3 regions of the Streptomyces sp. Ag82_O1-12 genome follow, and region 3 is predicted to be linked to each of the others. Evidence: predicted binding sites of a transcription regulator. Region 3 holds the regulator's gene; each other region holds the start of a gene.
What was found. Region 3 encodes HrcA, which represses chaperone genes, less so after heat shock. Its sites were predicted from a motif close to TTNGCACTCNGNNNNNCNGAGTGCNAA; they were not measured.
Positions count from the first base shown of each region.

Region 1: the regulator HrcA is predicted to act here: its motif matches at 1,624-1,650, upstream of groES (co-chaperone GroES).
Region 2: the regulator HrcA is predicted to act here: its motif matches at 2,128-2,154, upstream of groL (chaperonin GroEL).

Region 1 is NZ_FXUW01000001.1:5,182,745-5,188,442, forward strand. It holds partial or broken gene QOL88_RS23980 (maleylpyruvate isomerase family mycothiol-dependent enzyme) at 1-211, opposite strand, end outside; gene QOL88_RS23985 (hypothetical protein) at 382-1,284, shown strand; gene groES (co-chaperone GroES) at 1,797-2,105, shown strand; gene groL (chaperonin GroEL) at 2,227-3,852, shown strand; gene QOL88_RS24000 (hypothetical protein) at 3,993-5,048, shown strand; gene QOL88_RS24005 (ester cyclase) at 5,107-5,698, opposite strand, start outside.
Region 2 is NZ_FXUW01000001.1:3,911,417-3,917,114, reverse strand. It holds gene thrC (threonine synthase) at 1-871, shown strand, start outside; gene QOL88_RS17835 (MoaD/ThiS family protein) at 998-1,273, shown strand; gene QOL88_RS17830 (cold-shock protein) at 1,720-1,923, shown strand; gene groL (chaperonin GroEL) at 2,316-3,938, shown strand; gene QOL88_RS17820 (NADH:flavin oxidoreductase) at 4,220-5,344, shown strand; gene QOL88_RS17815 (carboxylesterase/lipase family protein) at 5,432-5,698, shown strand, end outside.
Region 3 is NZ_FXUW01000001.1:2,780,805-2,786,502, forward strand. It holds gene QOL88_RS12795 (16S rRNA (uracil(1498)-N(3))-methyltransferase) at 1-473, opposite strand, end outside; gene QOL88_RS12800 (nitronate monooxygenase) at 470-1,543, opposite strand; gene dnaJ (molecular chaperone DnaJ) at 1,872-3,008, opposite strand; gene hrcA (heat-inducible transcriptional repressor HrcA) at 3,008-4,024, opposite strand; gene QOL88_RS12815 (MBL fold metallo-hydrolase) at 4,196-4,927, shown strand; gene QOL88_RS12820 (DUF3097 domain-containing protein) at 4,959-5,698, shown strand, end outside.

The DNA.
Region 1 (5,698 bases), 2.4 Mb from region 3:
CCTCCGTGTGGACGTGGAAGGCGTCCGTGCCGGTCGCGGCCAGCAGCGCCGAATGGTCCGTCCAGGCGAGATGCGCGATCTGGTGGGCGACGCTCCAGCCGGGCACCGGGGTGGCGAGCGCCCACTGCTCGGCGCTCAACTCGGCCACCAGCCGGTCGAGTTCCTCGCTCTCCTCGCGCAGGTCGTCGAACACGGGCGTCGGATCGGACACGGGACGCTCCCCTCGGGCATGGCAGCGCCGAAGAAGACAAGCAAGCATGCTTGCATAGTTGTGGCCGTTCGGTGCACGGCCCAGAGCGAGGGCTGCGCGGACCCTGTGTGCTCAATACACTCGGCGATCGCGCCCATCGTGGCGCACACTCGCATATCGGGGGACGAACGATGAGCAACTGGAACCCGGGCGGACAGTCGCCCCAGGGGCCGCAGCCCTACCAGCCGCAGCCATCTCAGCCCTATCCGCCCCAGCCCTACGTGCCGCCACAGCCCCAGCCGCCCTACCCGGGGCCACCGGTGCCGCCGCCGGGCGGGCCGATCACCCGGCTGCGGCGGCGGATCGGCCCCATCCACACCGCGCGCAGGGTCTTCACCCCGTCACGGCCGGGCATCGTCTCGGATCCTGAGGTGGCGCGGATGCGGAAGATCAGGACCCTGGTCGGCGTGGGCGCGTTCCTGTGGATGTCCTACGCCTACAAGCTCGCCCCCAAGCTCAGCGATGCGGCGGACGAGCAGGTCGACAAGTCGTGGACCAGCGCCCTCGTGCTGGCGGCGACCCTCCCGGTCGTCGTCGGCGTCCTGTACGGCCTGGCCGCTCCGGCGGCGCGACGGGACCTGCTGCGCCGGGCGGGGCGGTGCTTCGGCGCGATCGTGGCCATGATGGCGGCGACCGCCGTCTTCCCGGTCATCGTGCTCTCAGGGTTCTTCGAGGGCCAGGAACCCCTCGTGGAGGGCCACTTCACCGTGACGAAGGGCCTCATCCTCGCGTTCACCCTCTTCGTCCTCTTCTGGGTGACGCCGTTCGTCGTCTGGGGCGTGGGACTCGCCGTCCAGCACGTGTTCCGCACCGCGGACATCCACGAGACGGTGCCGCCGCTGCTGATCATGGCGTTGGCGTGGGAGATGGCACTGATCGACATGTTCACCGGCGCCCACGAGGGCGTGCCGACGGTGATCCGGTACGTGTTCATCCTGGGCGCCCCGCTCTCCGTCACGGCGGTGGGCCTGTGGGAGCTGCACCGGCTGCGCGTGCACTACGGGCTGGGGATGCGGGGACTGCTGATGCGCTAGGAACGGCGCCTCGCAGGACGTACTAGTGATCTGGTTTTGAGGTCGTGGGTCGCCACGTGAGGCGTCCCCTCTGTCAGATTGCGGCGTTCTGCTGCGGCGGGTAGCGCGCTCGGGGCTCTTGCTGCGTGGATGGGCGATACCCGGCTGGATCATCGACCGCATCTGCCGCTACTGCGACAGGATCTCCGAACCAGATCACTAGGACCACCGGTAGGACCACCTGACGGACCGGCTGGAGAGCCACCCGTAGGACCACCGGTAGCGCCGCTGACAGGGCCTTCTGAGGGACCACCTGACGGACCGGCTGGAGAGAACACCCGGCCGACGCGCCGTCGGCAATTAGCAGTCCGCTTGACCGAGTGCTAATCGCAGTCATAGTCTCGGCTCTGGCACTCCCCCTAGGAGAGTGCCAACACAGCGACGGGCAGGTCCGGCACCCGCGACGACGGATCCACCTGGTCGCCACCTCAGACAGTTAACCCCGTGAGATCTCCGAAGGGGGAGGTCGGATCGTGACGACCACCAGCTCCAAGGTTGCCATCAAGCCGCTCGAGGACCGCATTGTGGTCCAGCCGCTCGACGCCGAGCAGACCACCGCCTCTGGCCTGGTCATCCCGGACACCGCCAAGGAGAAGCCCCAGGAGGGCGTCGTCCTGGCCGTGGGCCCGGGCCGCTTCGAGGACGGCAACCGTCTTCCGCTCGACGTCTCCGTCGGCGACGTCGTGCTCTACAGCAAGTACGGCGGCACCGAGGTGAAGTACAACGGCGAGGAGTACCTCGTCCTCTCGGCCCGCGACGTGCTCGCGATCGTCGAGAAGTAATTCACCCGGCATTACCAGCATTGCAGTGAACTGCGCCCCTGGCCCCCGCGACCTTATGAAGCCGGGCGTCGGGGGCGCGGTTCGTTTCACCCACGTTTTCCGAGAGGGCTGAACCGCTCCCATGGCGAAGATCCTGAAGTTCGACGAGGACGCCCGTCGCGCCCTCGAGCGCGGCGTCAACAAGCTTGCCGACACGGTCAAGGTGACGATCGGCCCCAAGGGCCGCAACGTCGTCATCGACAAGAAGTTCGGCGCTCCCACCATCACCAACGACGGTGTGACCATCGCCCGCGAGGTCGAGGTCGAGGACCCGTACGAGAACCTCGGTGCCCAGCTGGTCAAGGAGGTGGCGACCAAGACCAACGACATCGCGGGTGACGGTACGACCACCGCGACCGTGCTCGCCCAGGCGCTCGTGCGCGAGGGCCTGAAGAACGTCGCCGCCGGTGCCTCCCCGGCCGCCCTGAAGAAGGGCATCGACGCCGCCGTCGCCGCGGTCTCCGAGGAGCTCCTCGCGACCGCCCGGCCGATCGACGAGAAGTCCGACATCGCCGCCGTCGCCGGTCTGTCCGCCCAGGACACGCAGGTCGGCGAGCTCATCGCCGAGGCCATGGACAAGGTCGGCAAGGACGGTGTCATCACCGTCGAGGAGTCCAACACCTTCGGTCTGGAGCTGGACTTCACCGAGGGCATGGCCTTCGACAAGGGCTACCTGTCGCCGTACTTCGTGACGGACCAGGAGCGCATGGAAGCCGTCCTGGACGACCCGTACATCCTCATCACGCAGGGCAAGATCTCCGCCATCGCGGACCTCCTGCCGCTGCTGGAGAAGGTCATCCAGTCGAACGCCTCCAAGCCGCTGCTGATCATCGCCGAGGACGTCGAGGGCGAGGCCCTTTCCACCCTCGTCGTGAACAAGATCCGCGGCACCTTCAACGCCGTCGCCGTGAAGGCCCCCGGCTTCGGCGACCGCCGCAAGGCGATGCTGCAGGACCTGGCCGTCCTCACCGGCGCCACGGTCGTCTCCGAGGAGGTCGGCCTCAAGCTCGACCAGGTCGGTCTGGACGTCCTCGGCTCCGCCCGCCGCGTCACCGTCACCAAGGACGACACCACGGTCGTCGACGGCGCCGGCAACAAGGACGACGTGCAGGGCCGCGTCGCCCAGATCAAGGCCGAGATCGAGTCCACGGACTCCGACTGGGACCGCGAGAAGCTCCAGGAGCGCCTCGCGAAGCTGGCCGGCGGCGTGTGCGTCATCCGCGTGGGTGCCGCCACCGAGGTCGAGCTGAAGGAGCGCAAGCACCGTCTGGAGGACGCCATCTCCGCGACCCGCGCCGCGGTCGAGGAGGGCATCGTCTCCGGTGGTGGCTCCGCGCTGGTCCACGCCGTCAAGGTCCTCGAGGGCAACCTCGGCAAGACCGGCGACGAGGCCACGGGTGTCGCGGTCGTTCGCAAGGCCGCCGTCGAGCCGCTGCGCTGGATCGCCGAGAACGCCGGCCTGGAGGGCTACGTCATCACCTCCAAGGTCGCCGAGCTCGACAAGGGCCAGGGCTTCAACGCCGCCACCGGCGAGTACGGCGACCTGGTCAAGGCCGGCGTCATCGACCCGGTGAAGGTCACCCGCTCCGCCCTGGAGAACGCCGCCTCCATCGCCTCCCTCCTCCTCACGACCGAGACCCTGGTCGTCGAGAAGAAGGAAGAGGAAGAGCCGGCCGCCGCGGGCCACGGCCACGGCCACGCCCACTGACGACCAAGGTCGCCAGAGCCTGAGTGAGGGCCCGGCACCCCGGAAACGGGGTGCCGGGCCCTCACCGTTCCTCTCCACCGGTCAGGGAACCGGCGCGACCGTCTTCGGCCTCCTGAATACCGGAGCAGAAGGGGGTTGTCATGAGCCAGGTGCTCTACGAGGAACGGTCCCGGAATCCGCTGGCGCGCACCGCGGAACTCACCGAGGACCGGTTGCGCAGGGGCGGCCGGACCACACCACTGGACGAGCTGAACCTCGGCGCCATGGCCGAGGCGTATCTGCGCGGGCACTGGCTCGGCGGCGGCGGGGCCGAACGCCCCCTCGCGTCGCTCGTGCAGGGCCCGGGCATCGTCCCGGTCACCCGCGTCACCGGCACCACCACGCCCCTGAAGGTGCGCCGGACCGCCGACTTCGCCCGGGCGCTCGGCGAACTGGCCGCGCGCAGGTGCGGCGGGCCGGACCAGGTGGCCGCCCTCGCCGCTCGGGCGCAGGCGGAGGGCGTGCCGCTGTGGATCGCGCGGCGGTACGCGCCGGGGCCCGCCGGGCCGGTCGCCGTCGCCGTGGACCGGCGCCTGGTCCGCGTGGACGTCTGGGGCCCGGGCGCTCCCGCCGTGCGCCTGCGGGCTCCCTACGGCTTCCGCGGTGACTCGACGGTTCCGGGCAGTGGCCTGGTCATGACCGTCGGAGACGTCGGCGCCCGGCTGATCCTTCAGAAGAAGTTCCGCAAGTCCAAGAGCAGCGTGGAGATAGGGCTGCCCGCCCGGCGCTGGACCCTGCGCCGCGAGACCGCGGAGAGTTCGTGTCTGCTGCGCGACGGCCGGCGGGTCGCGCTGCTGACCCGTCCCGGGCGGTGGCCCGGTCCGCAGCCCGGCTCGGTGCTGCTGCCGCTGGCCGACGTGCGCCACGAGAGCCCCGACCCGCTGGACGCCGTCATGGCACACGCGGTCGCCGTCTCCTTCGGCCTCGGCGACACGACGGGCCTGGCCAGGTTCCGTGCCGTGAGGCCCGGCCGGAACACGGACGGCGACACCTGGGACCACCCCTGGTTCAGCAACCTCGGCAGGGGCCGCGACGACAACGAACCCGGCGGTGGCGACGGCTGGGGCAGTGACGGCGGAGACGGCGGAGACGGAGGGGACGGAGGCGGGGGCGACGGAGGCGGCGGTGACGGCGGGGGCGGAGGAGGCGGCGACTAGCCGGCCCGGCGGCCGGTCTTCCCCCGCCTCGTGAGCCCCTCGCCCGCCGGCTGCGGCGTCAGAGTTCCGTGGGCTCCAACGCTCCCAGCTGCTGCATCAGCCCCAGCCGGTCGTACTGCCACCAGCCCTCGGCGATCTTCCCGTCCGGCGTGCACCGGTGGATGGTCGTCCCGGTCATGGTGACGTCCTGGCCGGTCGGCGGGATCCCGAGGAAGTCGCCCGTGTGACGGCCGTGGAAGGTCCACCGGGTGCACACCCGGTCGCCCTGCGCCATCTGGTCGTGGATGGTGAACGAGAGGTCGAACCCGCTCCGCCACATCTCCACCTCGCGCCGCATGGCGTCCAGCCCGATGGTGTCCTGCACGTTGGCGGGATCGTGGTCGTGGTAGTCCTCGATGAACACGTCGTTGAGCGTGGGCGCGTCACCACGGTCGGCCAAGAGCTCGAAGAACCTGCGCGCGGTGGCCGCGTACAGCTGCTCGTCCCGCACCACGTCCAGGTCCGTGAAGGTCGGCGTCTCCTCGCAGAGCGCCACCATGTCCTGGAAGATCCGGTCGGTCTCCGGCAGCCCGGAGTTGCGCATCGCCTCCTCGTACGAGGGGAACTCCACGATCTCCACGATGTGCGAGGAGTCGGCCCGGTCCTTCGCC
Region 2 (5,698 bases), 1.1 Mb from region 3:
CCGCGCCTTCGGCTTCACCACGCTCTCCTGCTCCTCCACCGGCAACCTCGCCGGTGCGGTGGGCGCCGCCGCGGCCCGCGCCGGCTTCCGCTCCTGCGTGTTCATCCCGCACGACCTGGAGCAGGGCAAGGTCGTCATGGCCGCGGTCTACGGCGGCGAGCTCGTCGGCATCGAGGGCAACTACGACGACGTGAACCGCTTCTGCTCCGAGCTGATCGGCGACCCGGCCGGCGAGGGCTGGGGCTTCGTCAACGTCAACCTCCGGCCGTACTACGCGGAGGGTTCCAAGACCCTCGCGTACGAGATCTGCGAGCAGCTCGGCTGGCAGCTGCCGGACCAGCTGGTGGTGCCGATCGCCTCCGGCTCGCAGCTGACGAAGATCGACAAGGGCCTCCAGGAGCTGATCAAGCTCGGGCTGGTCGAGGACAAGCCGTACAAGATCTTCGGCGCGCAGGCCGAGGGCTGCTCGCCGGTGTCCGTCGCCTACAAGGCCGGGCACGACGTCGTCCGCCCGCAGAAGCCGAACACCATCGCCAAGTCCCTCGCCATCGGCAACCCGGCGGACGGGCCCTACGTGCTGGACATCGCGCGGCGGACCGGCGGTGCGGTGGAGGACGTGAACGACGAGCAGGTCGTCGACGCGATCAAGATCCTTGCTCGGACCGAGGGGATCTTCGCGGAGACCGCCGGTGGTGTGACGGTGGGCGTGACGAAGAAGCTGATCGAGAGCGGGGCCCTCGACCCCACCAAGACCACCGTCGTGCTCAACACCGGAGACGGCCTCAAGACGCTGGACGCGGTGGCCGGGACCGGGCTGACCGCGACCATCCGGCCCAACCTGGACTCGTTCCGTGAGGCCGGGCTGGTCTGATCGTTGTTCGCTGCGGGCCGGTGAGGGCTGGTCGCGCCCACGCGGCGGAGCCGCACGTTGATACAGCCCCGCGCCCCTGAGGGCGCGCCCCAGCCGTAGCCCAAGAAGAACCGGAGGACATCCCCGATGAGCGTCACCGTTCGCATCCCCACCATCCTGCGCACCTACACCGGCGGTCAGGCAGAGGTGTCCGCCGATGGCGGGACCCTCGGCGAGGTCATCGCCGACCTGGAGAAGAACCACACCGGGATCGCCGCCCGGGTGCTGGACGACCAGGGCAAGCTGCGCCGGTTCGTCAACGTGTACGTCAACGACGACGACGTGCGGTTCGAGCAGGGTCTGGAGACGGCCACGCCGGACGGTGCCGGCGTGTCGATCATTCCCGCCGTCGCCGGCGGCTGAACCGGTCGGGCGGCCCGTTATTACCTTCGGTAACGGCAGTCACTGAGAGTTCATCGAATTGCCCCCTCCGTGAGAGAAGCGGAGGGGGCAATTCTGTGTGATTGAGCGCGGTACAGTTGGGGAACGCGGTCCCGATCCGCTGATCGGCACCCTGAAATTCCCGCTGCGAGCCCGACAAGATGTAGCCAAAGTGTGCGCATCTTTTGCGGCTTTTGTTCCCTTTGTGTGGCCCGACTTGCCCTGAATTCGGACGAATTCTCCCCACATTCCGGATCCGGCGCGTCCAGAATTCTCGTCCGATTGACCTGTTGCAGACGGCAGTTGGACAGATACATTCAGCCGCGGTCGACGCGTTCCGGCGCACGCCCCCAACCGTGGGGGGTGAGGTCTGACCCGGGTTCACGAAGTGTGGATCTGTGCAAGGGCCAGTAATAGGGGAGTTAGGCATGGCTCAGGGCACCGTCAAGTGGTTCAACGCGGAGAAGGGGTACGGCTTCATCGCGGTCGACGGTGGTGCGGATGTTTTCGTCCACTACAGCGCGATTCAGATGGACGGCTACCGCACCCTTGAAGAGGGCCAGCGGGTCGAGTTCGAGATCTCGCAGGGCCAGAAGGGACCGCAGGCCGACATGGTTCGCGTCGCTGCCTGAACGCGCACCACGACCAACGCTCACGCGACCGGTCTTCTCAGAAGGGCCCGTACCCCCCGGGGTGCGGGCCCTTCGGCCTGTTCGAACGGCCTGCCGGGCGGTGCTCGCGGGCGGCTGACGACCCTGCCCGATCCCCGGGAGGCGCTTGCGCCCGCCCGTCACCCGACCACCACCCCTCAACGAGCACTCGCTACGCGAGCGCGCCTTGCACTCTCGGGGGTCGAGTGCTAATCATTGCGTTAGCACTCTGAAGGTGAGAGTGACAACGTAAGGACCGGGTCGGTGAGGCCCGCAGGCCGGGTGGGAAGGAACCACAAGGCTGGCGAGCCGTCCGTCGCGGGCGCGGGCGCGGTCCGAAGTAATCACCCCCAGTCCTGGAGGGACCACTTCACATGGCCAAGATCATCGCGTTCGACGAGGAGGCGCGGCGCGGCCTCGAGCGCGGCATGAACCAGCTCGCGGACGCCGTCAAGGTGACGCTCGGCCCCAAGGGCCGCAACGTCGTCCTCGAGAAGAAGTGGGGCGCGCCCACGATCACCAACGATGGTGTCTCCATCGCCAAGGAGATCGAGCTCGAGGACCCGTACGAGAAGATCGGCGCCGAGCTGGTCAAGGAAGTCGCCAAGAAGACGGACGACGTCGCCGGTGACGGTACGACCACCGCGACCGTTCTCGCCCAGGCCCTGGTCAAGGAGGGTCTGCGCAACGTAGCCGCCGGCGCCAACCCGATGGCCCTCAAGCGCGGTATCGAGCGCGCCGTCGAGGCCGTCTCCGCCGCCCTGCTGGAGCAGGCGAAGGATGTCGAGACCAAGGAGCAGATCGCTTCCACGGCCTCCATCTCCGCCGCCGACACCCAGATCGGCGAGCTCATCGCCGAGGCCATGGACAAGGTCGGCAAGGAAGGCGTCATCACCGTCGAGGAGTCCCAGACCTTCGGTCTGGAGCTGGAGCTCACCGAGGGTATGCGCTTCGACAAGGGCTACATCTCGGCGTACTTCGCCACCGACATGGAGCGTATGGAGGCCGTCCTCGACGACCCGTACATCCTGATCGCGAACTCGAAGATCAGCAACGTCAAGGACCTGCTGCCGCTCCTCGAGAAGGTCATGCAGTCCGGCAAGCCGCTGCTGATCATCGCCGAGGACGTCGAGGGCGAGGCCCTGTCGACCCTGGTCGTCAACAAGATCCGCGGCACCTTCAAGTCCGTCGCCGTCAAGGCCCCGGGCTTCGGCGACCGCCGCAAGGCGATGCTGCAGGACATCGGCATCCTCACCGGCGGCGAGGTGATCTCCGAGGAGGTCGGCCTCAAGCTGGAGAACGCCACGATCGACCTGCTGGGCAAGGCCCGCAAGGTCGTCATCACCAAGGACGAGACCACCATCGTCGACGGTGCCGGCTCCGCCGACCAGGTCGCCGGCCGGGTCAACCAGATCCGCGCCGAGATCGAGAACAGCGACTCGGACTACGACCGCGAGAAGCTCCAGGAGCGCCTGGCGAAGCTCGCCGGCGGTGTCGCGGTCATCAAGGCCGGTGCCGCCACCGAGGTGGAGCTCAAGGAGCGCAAGCACCGCATCGAGGACGCCGTGCGCAACGCCAAGGCGGCCGTCGAGGAGGGCATCGTCGCCGGTGGTGGCGTGGCCCTGCTCCAGGCCTCCTCGGTCTTCGAGAAGCTGGACCTGGAGGGTGACGAGCAGACCGGCGCCAACGCCGTGAAGCTGGCCCTGGAGGCCCCGCTCAAGCAGATCGCCGTCAACGGTGGCCTCGAGGGTGGCGTCATCGTCGAGAAGGTGCGCAACCTGCCCGTCGGCCACGGCCTGAACGCCGCGACCGGTGAGTACGTCGACATGATCGCCGAGGGCATCATCGACCCGGCGAAGGTGACCCGCTCTGCCCTGCAGAACGCCGCCTCCATCGCCGCGCTGTTCCTCACCACCGAGGCCGTCATCGCCGACAAGCCGGAGAAGGCCGCCGCGCCGGCCGGCGGCGGCATGCCGGGCGGTGACATGGACTTCTGATCGACCCCAGGGTTGATCAACGGTCTTACCGAGGGCGGCACTTCCTGTTCCGACAGGGGGTGCCGCCCTCGGGCGTGTCCGGGGGTGTGCCGTCGGGCGTGTCCGGGGGCGCCGTCGGGCGGGCCCGAGGTGTGCCCCCGCCCTCCCCCTGCCCGGGGGGCACACACCTCGCGTGTCCGGGATCACAGCGGGGGTGGGATGGTCCGGGCGGTGCCGGATGGTTGAAGGTGAGGTCCCATGCGTATGCACATACCATCCGGTACCCCCAAGGGAGCCCCCACGTGACTGTCGCCGCCTCCGCATCCCGCGCCGCCGAAATCCTGTCCCGGCCCGTATCGCTGGGCGGCTTGACCGTTCCGAACCGGATCGCGATGGCGCCGATGACCCGCATGTTCTCCCCGGGCGGCGTGCCCGGTGAGGACGTCGTGTCGTACTACGCGCGCCGCGCCGCCGCCGGAGTCGGCCTGATCGTCACCGAGGGCACCTACGTCGGCCACGACTCGGCGGGGCAGAGCGACCGCGTGCCGCGCTTCCACGGTGAGGAGCAGCTCGCGGGCTGGGCGAAGGTCGCCGAGGCGGTGCACGCCGCGGGCGGCACCATCGTGCCCCAGCTGTGGCACATCGGCATGGTCCGCAACCAGGGCGAGCCCCCGTTCGCCGACGCCCCCGCCGTCGGCCCCTCCGGCCTGCGCATCGGCGCGACGGAGCCCACCGGCAAGGCCATGACCCAGGCCGACATCGACGCCGTCATCGGCGCGTTCGCCGAAGCCGCCGCGGCGGCCGAGCGCATCGGCTTCGACGGCGTCGAGATCCACGGCGCCCACGGCTACCTGCTCGACCAGTTCCTCTGGGAGGGCACCAACCGCCGCACCGACGCCTACGGCGGCGACCGGGTCGCCCGCGCCAAGCTCTCCGAGGAGATCGTCGCGGCCGTCCGCGAGACCGTCTCCGCCGACTTCCCCGTCATCTTCCGCTACTCCCAGTGGAAGCAGGAGGCCTACGACGCCCGCCTCGCCGAGACGCCCGAGGAGCTGGAGGCCATCCTGGCCCCGCTCGCGGCGGCCGGTGTCGACGCCTTCCACGCCTCCACCCGCCGTTACTGGCTGCCCGAGTTCGACGACTCGGACCTCAACCTGGCCGGCTGGACCAAGAAGCTGACCGGCAAGCCCACCATCACCGTCGGCTCGGTCGGCCTGAACGGCGACTTCATCAAGGCCTTCCAGGGCCAGGGCGCCGAGGTCGGCGACCTCGACAACCTCCTGGACCGTTTCGAGCGCGACGAGTTCGACATGGTCGCCGTCGGCCGCGCGCTGCTCCAGGACCCCGAGTGGGCCCGGAAGGTGCTCGACGGCCGCCTGGAGGAGCTGGCGCCCTACAACCCGGCGGCGCTGAAGACCCTCAGCTGATCGCCGTCGTCTGAGGCTCTGGATCTGCTTGCGTCAGTCAAGGACACTGACTGAGCGCCTGTTCACCGGCATCGTGAGGAGATCCAGATGACGACGACCGAGTCCCGCCCGCCGCACGACGGTTCTGCGGGGCAGTCCGGACCGGTGGTGCGCACCACCGCCGGTGCGGTGCGGGGCGGAAGGGAGGAGGGACTCGCCGTCTTCCGCGGCATCCCCTTCGCCGCGCCACCGGTGGGCGAGGCCCGCTTCCAGGCGCCCCGCCCCGCCCAGCCCTGGGACGGCGTGCGCGACGCCCACGCCTTCGGCCCGCCGCCCCCGCAGGACCTCGGCAGCCTCGGCGGTCCGGGCCTGCTC
Region 3 (5,698 bases):
TTGGTCGTCGCCGCCTCCGCGACCTCCGGGAAGCGCACCCGGCGGGACTGCTTGCCGGCCTCCCGGGCCGTGGCCCGCCACTTGCCCAGCGCCTTGACCCCGCGGTCGCCCTTCCACTGCGTGATGCAGCGCGCCGCCGCCCACGGCACGATCGCGTCGACCCCGACCTCGGTCATCGTCTCGACGGCGAGCTCACCGCGGTCGCCCTTGGGCAGGGCCTGGACGACGGTGACCCGGGGCTCCTCCGCGGGCTCCTCGGACACCGAGTCCAGCTGGAGGATCAGCCGGTCCTTGCCCTCCGTGTCGAGCACGACGCAGTCCGCCCAGCGGCCCGTCCCGTCCGTGAGGACGACGTCCTCTCCGGCGCGCAGCCGCTTCACGGAGACGGCGTGCCGCCCCTCCGGCCCGTCGAGGACGTACCGGCCGCCGCCGCCCGCGTCGAAGTGCTCGACCACGAACACCGGCGCGGTCACAGCACGCCCCCGCCCGTCAACGAGGCCCGGGCGGCGGCCAGTTCACCGGCCAGCACCTCGACCAGTTGCCCGGCGGGCAGCTCCCGCGCCATCCGGTGCCCCTGCCCGGCCCACAGCGCCATGCCCTGCGCGTCACCGGCCTTGGCGGCGGCCTTGCGCAGCGGCGAGGTGAGGTGGTGGATCTCGGGGTAGGCGGCGGGCGCGTACGGGCCGTGCTCGCGCAGGAACCGGTTGACGAGGCCGCGCGCGGGCCGCCCGGAGAACGCCCGGGTCAGCTCGGTGCGGACGAACAGCGGGTTGGTCAGCGCCTGCTTGTGCAGGGCGTTCGCGCCCGACTCGTGCGTGGCGAGGAAGGCGGTGCCCAGCTGGGCCGCGCTCGCCCCGGCCGCGAGGACCCCGGCGATCTGGCCGCCGCGCATGATGCCGCCGGCGGCGACGATCGGGATGCCGACGGCCTCACGGACCTGGGCGATCAGCGACAACAGCCCGATGCCGGATCCGTCCGTCTCGGGGATGTCCCGGTGGGTGCCCTGGTGGCCGCCGGCCTCGACGCCCTGGGCGATGACCCCGTCCGCACCCGCCCGTTCGACGGCGCGGGCCTCGTCGGGGGTGGTCGCGGCGGCCAGGACGAAGGTGCCGACGCGGTGCAGGGCGTCGACGACCTCACGGCTCGGGACGCCGAAGTGGAACGACACGACCGGCACGGGGTTGTCGCGCAGCACCACCAGCTTGGCCTCGAAGCCGTCGTCGCGTCCGCTGTCCGGATCGCCGAGCTCGGCCTCGTACCAGGTGGCCTCGCCGGCCAGCTGGTGGGCGTAGACGTCGACGGCGGCCGGGTCGGCGGACTCCGGCTGCGGCATGAAGACGTTGACGCCGAAGGGCCTGCCGGTGAGGCTCCGGATCTGCTTGATCTCCTGGTACATCCCGTCGGCGGTCTTGTACCCGGCGGCGAGGAACCCGAGCCCGCCCGCCTCGCACACGGCCGCGGCGAGCTGGGGTACGGAGACGCCGCCCGCCATGGGGGCCTGCACGATCGGGAGAGGGAAGAGATCGGTCAGTGCGGAGGACATGACCGCATGTTGTCACGTCCTCCGAACAACCCAGAAACCGGCCTGCCGACTGGCATAGACCAGAGGAACAAGCACCTCACGTCACCGGGGCGAGGCCCGCTCACCGTCCGTTGAACGCGTCCTTCAACCGCGAGAACAGCCCCTGCTGCCCCGGCTGACTGTGCCTGCCCGGGGGACGACCCCCGGACCCCCGGCAGCAGCCGCACCGCCGGCGTCACCGCCCGTCGAACGCGTCCTTCAACCGCGAGAACAACCCCTGCTGCCCCGGCTGACTGTGCCTGCCCGGGGGACGACCCCCGGACCCCCGGCAGCAGCCGCACCGCCGGCGTCAGCGCCCGTTGAACGCGTCCTTCAACCGCGAGAAGAGCCCCTGCTGCCCCGGCTGGAACTGCCCCGTGGGGCGTTCCTCGCCGCGGAGTTTGGAGAGCTCGCGGAGCAGGCGCTCCTGCTCGGGGTCGAGCTTGGTCGGGGTCTGGACCTCGACGTGGACGATGAGGTCGCCGCGTCCGCCGCCGCGCAGGTGCGTGACGCCCCGGCCGTGCAGCGGGATCGACTGGCCGGACTGGGTGCCCGGGCGGATGTCGACCTCCTCCATGCCGTCGAGCGTCTCCAGCGGCACCTTCGTGCCGAGGGACGCCGCCGTCATGGGGATCGTCACCGTGCAGTGCAGGTCGTCGCCGCGCCGCTGGAACGTGCTGTGCGGCAGCTCGTGGATCTCGACGTAGAGGTCACCGGCCGGACCGCCGCCGGGACCGACCTCGCCCTCGCCGGCGAGCTGGATCCGCGTGCCGTTGTCGACACCGGCCGGGATCTTGACCGTGAGCGTACGGCGGGAGCGGACGCGGCCGTCGCCCGCGCACTCCGGGCACGGGGTCGGGACCACCGTGCCGAAGCCCTGGCACTGCGGGCAGGGGCGGGACGTCATGACCTGGCCCAGGAAGGACCGGGTGACCTGCGAGACCTCACCGCGGCCGCGGCACATGTCACACGTCTGGGCGGAAGTGCCCGGGGCCGCGCCCTCGCCGCTGCAGGTGTTGCAGACGACGGCCGTGTCGACCTGGATGTCCTTCGTCGTGCCGAAGGCGGCCTCGTCGAGCTCGATCTCGATACGGATCATCGCGTCCTGGCCGCGGCGGGTGCGCGAGCGCGGTCCGCGCTGCGACGCCGTGCCGAAGAACGCGTCCATGATGTCCGAGAAGTTCCCGAAACCGCCGGCTCCGAAGCCGCCCGCGCCGCCGCCACCGGCCTGCGAGAGCGGGTCGCCGCCGAGGTCGTAGACCTGCTTCTTCTGCGGGTCCGACAGCACCTCGTAAGCGGCGTTGATCTCCTTGAACCGCTCCTGGGTCTTCGGATCGGGGTTGACGTCCGGGTGCAGCTCGCGCGCGAGCCGCCGGAAGGCCTTCTTGATCTCTTCCTGCGACGCGTCGCGGCGCACGCCGAGTACGGCGTAGTAGTCCGTGGCCACTACGACTCCGCCAGGATCTGTCCGACGTACCGTGCCACTGCGCGTACCGCTCCCATCGTTCCCGGGTAGTCCATGCGGGTCGGTCCGACCACGCCGAGCTTGGCGACTGCCTCGCCGCCCGAACCGTAACCGACCGACACGACAGACGTGGAGTTGAGTCCTACGTGGGCGTTCTCATGACCGATCCGTACGGTCACGCCCGGATCCTGCGCCTCGCCGAGCAGCTTGAGGAGCACGACCTGCTCCTCCAGCGCCTCCAGCACCGGCCGGATCGTGAGAGGGAAGTCATGCCCGAAGCGGGTCAGATTGGCGGTGCCGCCGATCATCAGCCGCTCCTCGTTCTCCTCGACGAGCGTCTCCAGGAGTGTGGAGAGCACCGTAGAGACCGTACCCCGGTCCTCGTGCTCGAACGCCTCCGGGAGATCCTCCACCAGACTCGGCACATCCGCGAAACGGCGGTTCGCCACACGGCTGTTGAGCCGGGCGCGCAGATCCGCGAGCGAGGCGTCGCCGAAGGGCGCCGGGCAGTCGACCATCCGCTGCTCGACCCGCCCGGTGTCCGTGATCAGCACGAGCATCACGCGTGCGGGCGCGAGGGAGAGCAGCTCCACGTGCCGCACCGTCGAACGGGTCAGCGAGGGGTACTGCACGACGGCGACCTGACGTGTGAGCTGCGCGAGCAGCCGCACCGTCCGCGCCACGACGTCGTCGAGGTCGACGGCGCCCTCCAGGAAGTTCTGGATCGCGCGCCGCTCGGGCGCGGTCATCGGCTTGACGCCGGCGAGCTTGTCGACGAACAGCCGGTAGCCCTTGTCGGTGGGGATGCGCCCGGCACTGGTGTGCGGCTGGGCGATGTACCCCTCGTCCTCCAGGGCCGCCATGTCGTTGCGGACGGTGGCCGGGGAGACGCCGAGGCTGTGCCGCTCGGTGAGGGCCTTGGAGCCCACCGGCTCCTCGGTGCCGACGTAGTCCTGGACGATGGCGCGCAGCACCTGAAGCCTGCGTTCACTGAGCATCGCGCACACCTCCAGAAGTCGTCCGCCCGTGGTCCTGCCTGTCGAGCCTGGCACTCTGCGCGTGCGAGTGCCAGCATTCCCCGGCCCAGTGTACGGCGGTGGGGTACACCCCCGGCAAGGCTGGTCGTGCGGCGCCGTGCCCCGAGCGGGGCGCACCGCTAGCGTCGCCGTATGACGGTGACTTGGGAAGACCTCGGATGGGAGCGCCTGGCCGCCGGTGTGGGGCGGTGCCGGCTGCCGGTGTGGGACTGCACGACCGGGCTGGTCGCCGGGGACGGGGCGGTCCTCATGATCGACGCGGGGTCGAGCCTCGCCGAGGGCGCGAAACTGGGCGCGCAGGCGCGGGCGCTCACCGGTCACCGTGTGACACATCTCGCGCTGACCCACCCGCACTTCGACCATGTCTTCGGTGCCGCGGCGCTCCCGGACACCGAGGTGTTCGGCGCGGTGGGCGTGGACGCGCTGCTGACGCGGGCGCGGGACCGCGAGGAACTGCGCGAGGACGGGGTGCGCCAGGGCCTGGCGGCGCCCACGGCCCGGGAGGCGGCGGAGCGGCTGACCCCGCCCGGCCACCTCGTCTCCGGCGAGTGGACGCTCGACCTGGGCGGCGGTCGGCAGGTGCTGCTGGCGAACGTCGGGCCGGGGCACACCGCGCACGATCTGGCGGTGCTGGTGCCGGGCGATCCGGAGGTGGTGTTCTGCGGCGACCTGGTCGAGGAGTCCGGCGAGCCGCAGGCGGGCCCCGACGCGATGCCGTCGCACTGGCCGGCCGCCCTGGACCGGCTGCTCGACCTGGGCGGCGAGGACGCGGTGTACGTGCCCGGTCACGGAGCGGTGGTGGACGCGGCGTTCGTGCGGGCGCAACGGGACGCGCTGGCGGCGCGTTTCGGCGTGTCGCGGTGATCGCCGTTCGCCTTCTCCTATCGTCATCCGAATGCGCCAGTACTCCGCCGATCTGACCCCGCCGTGGAAGAAGCCGAAACCGGTGCCCGAGGTGGCGGCGGAGCCGGGCCTGGTGGTGGAGGAGCCGGGGAGCGGCTTCTGCGGCGCGGTGATCCGCTGCGAGGCCGGCACGGTGACGCTGGAGGACCGCTTCGGCAAGCACCGGGTGTTCCCGATGGAGCCGCGCGGCTTCCTGCTGGAGGGCAGGGTGGTGACCCTCGTCCGCCCCTCGCCGGGCGGCCCCGCGCGTCCCACCCGCACGGCCTCCGGTTCGGTGGCCGTCCCCGGCGCACGCGCGCGTGTCGCCCGCGCCGGCCGCATCTACGTCGAGGGCCGGCACGACGCCGAGCTGGTCGAGAAGGTGTGGGGCGACGACCTGCGCATCGAGGGCGTGGTCGTGGAGTACCTGGAGGGCGTCGACGACCTGCCGTCGATCGTCTCCGAGTTCGCCCCCGGCCCGGACGCGCGGCTGGGCGTCCTGGTGGACCACCTCGTACCGGGCTCGAAGGAGTGGCGCATCGCCCAGTCGGTGACGAGCGAGCACGCGCTGGTCGTCGGCCACCCGTACATCGACATCTGGGAGGCGGTGAAACCGTCGTCCCTGGGCATCGCCGCCTGGCCCCGGGTCCCACGCGGCCAGGACTGGAAGACGGGCGTGTGCAGGGCTCTGGGCTGGCCGGAGAACACCGGTGCGGCCTGGCAGCGGATTCTGTCGGGGGTCCACTCGTACAA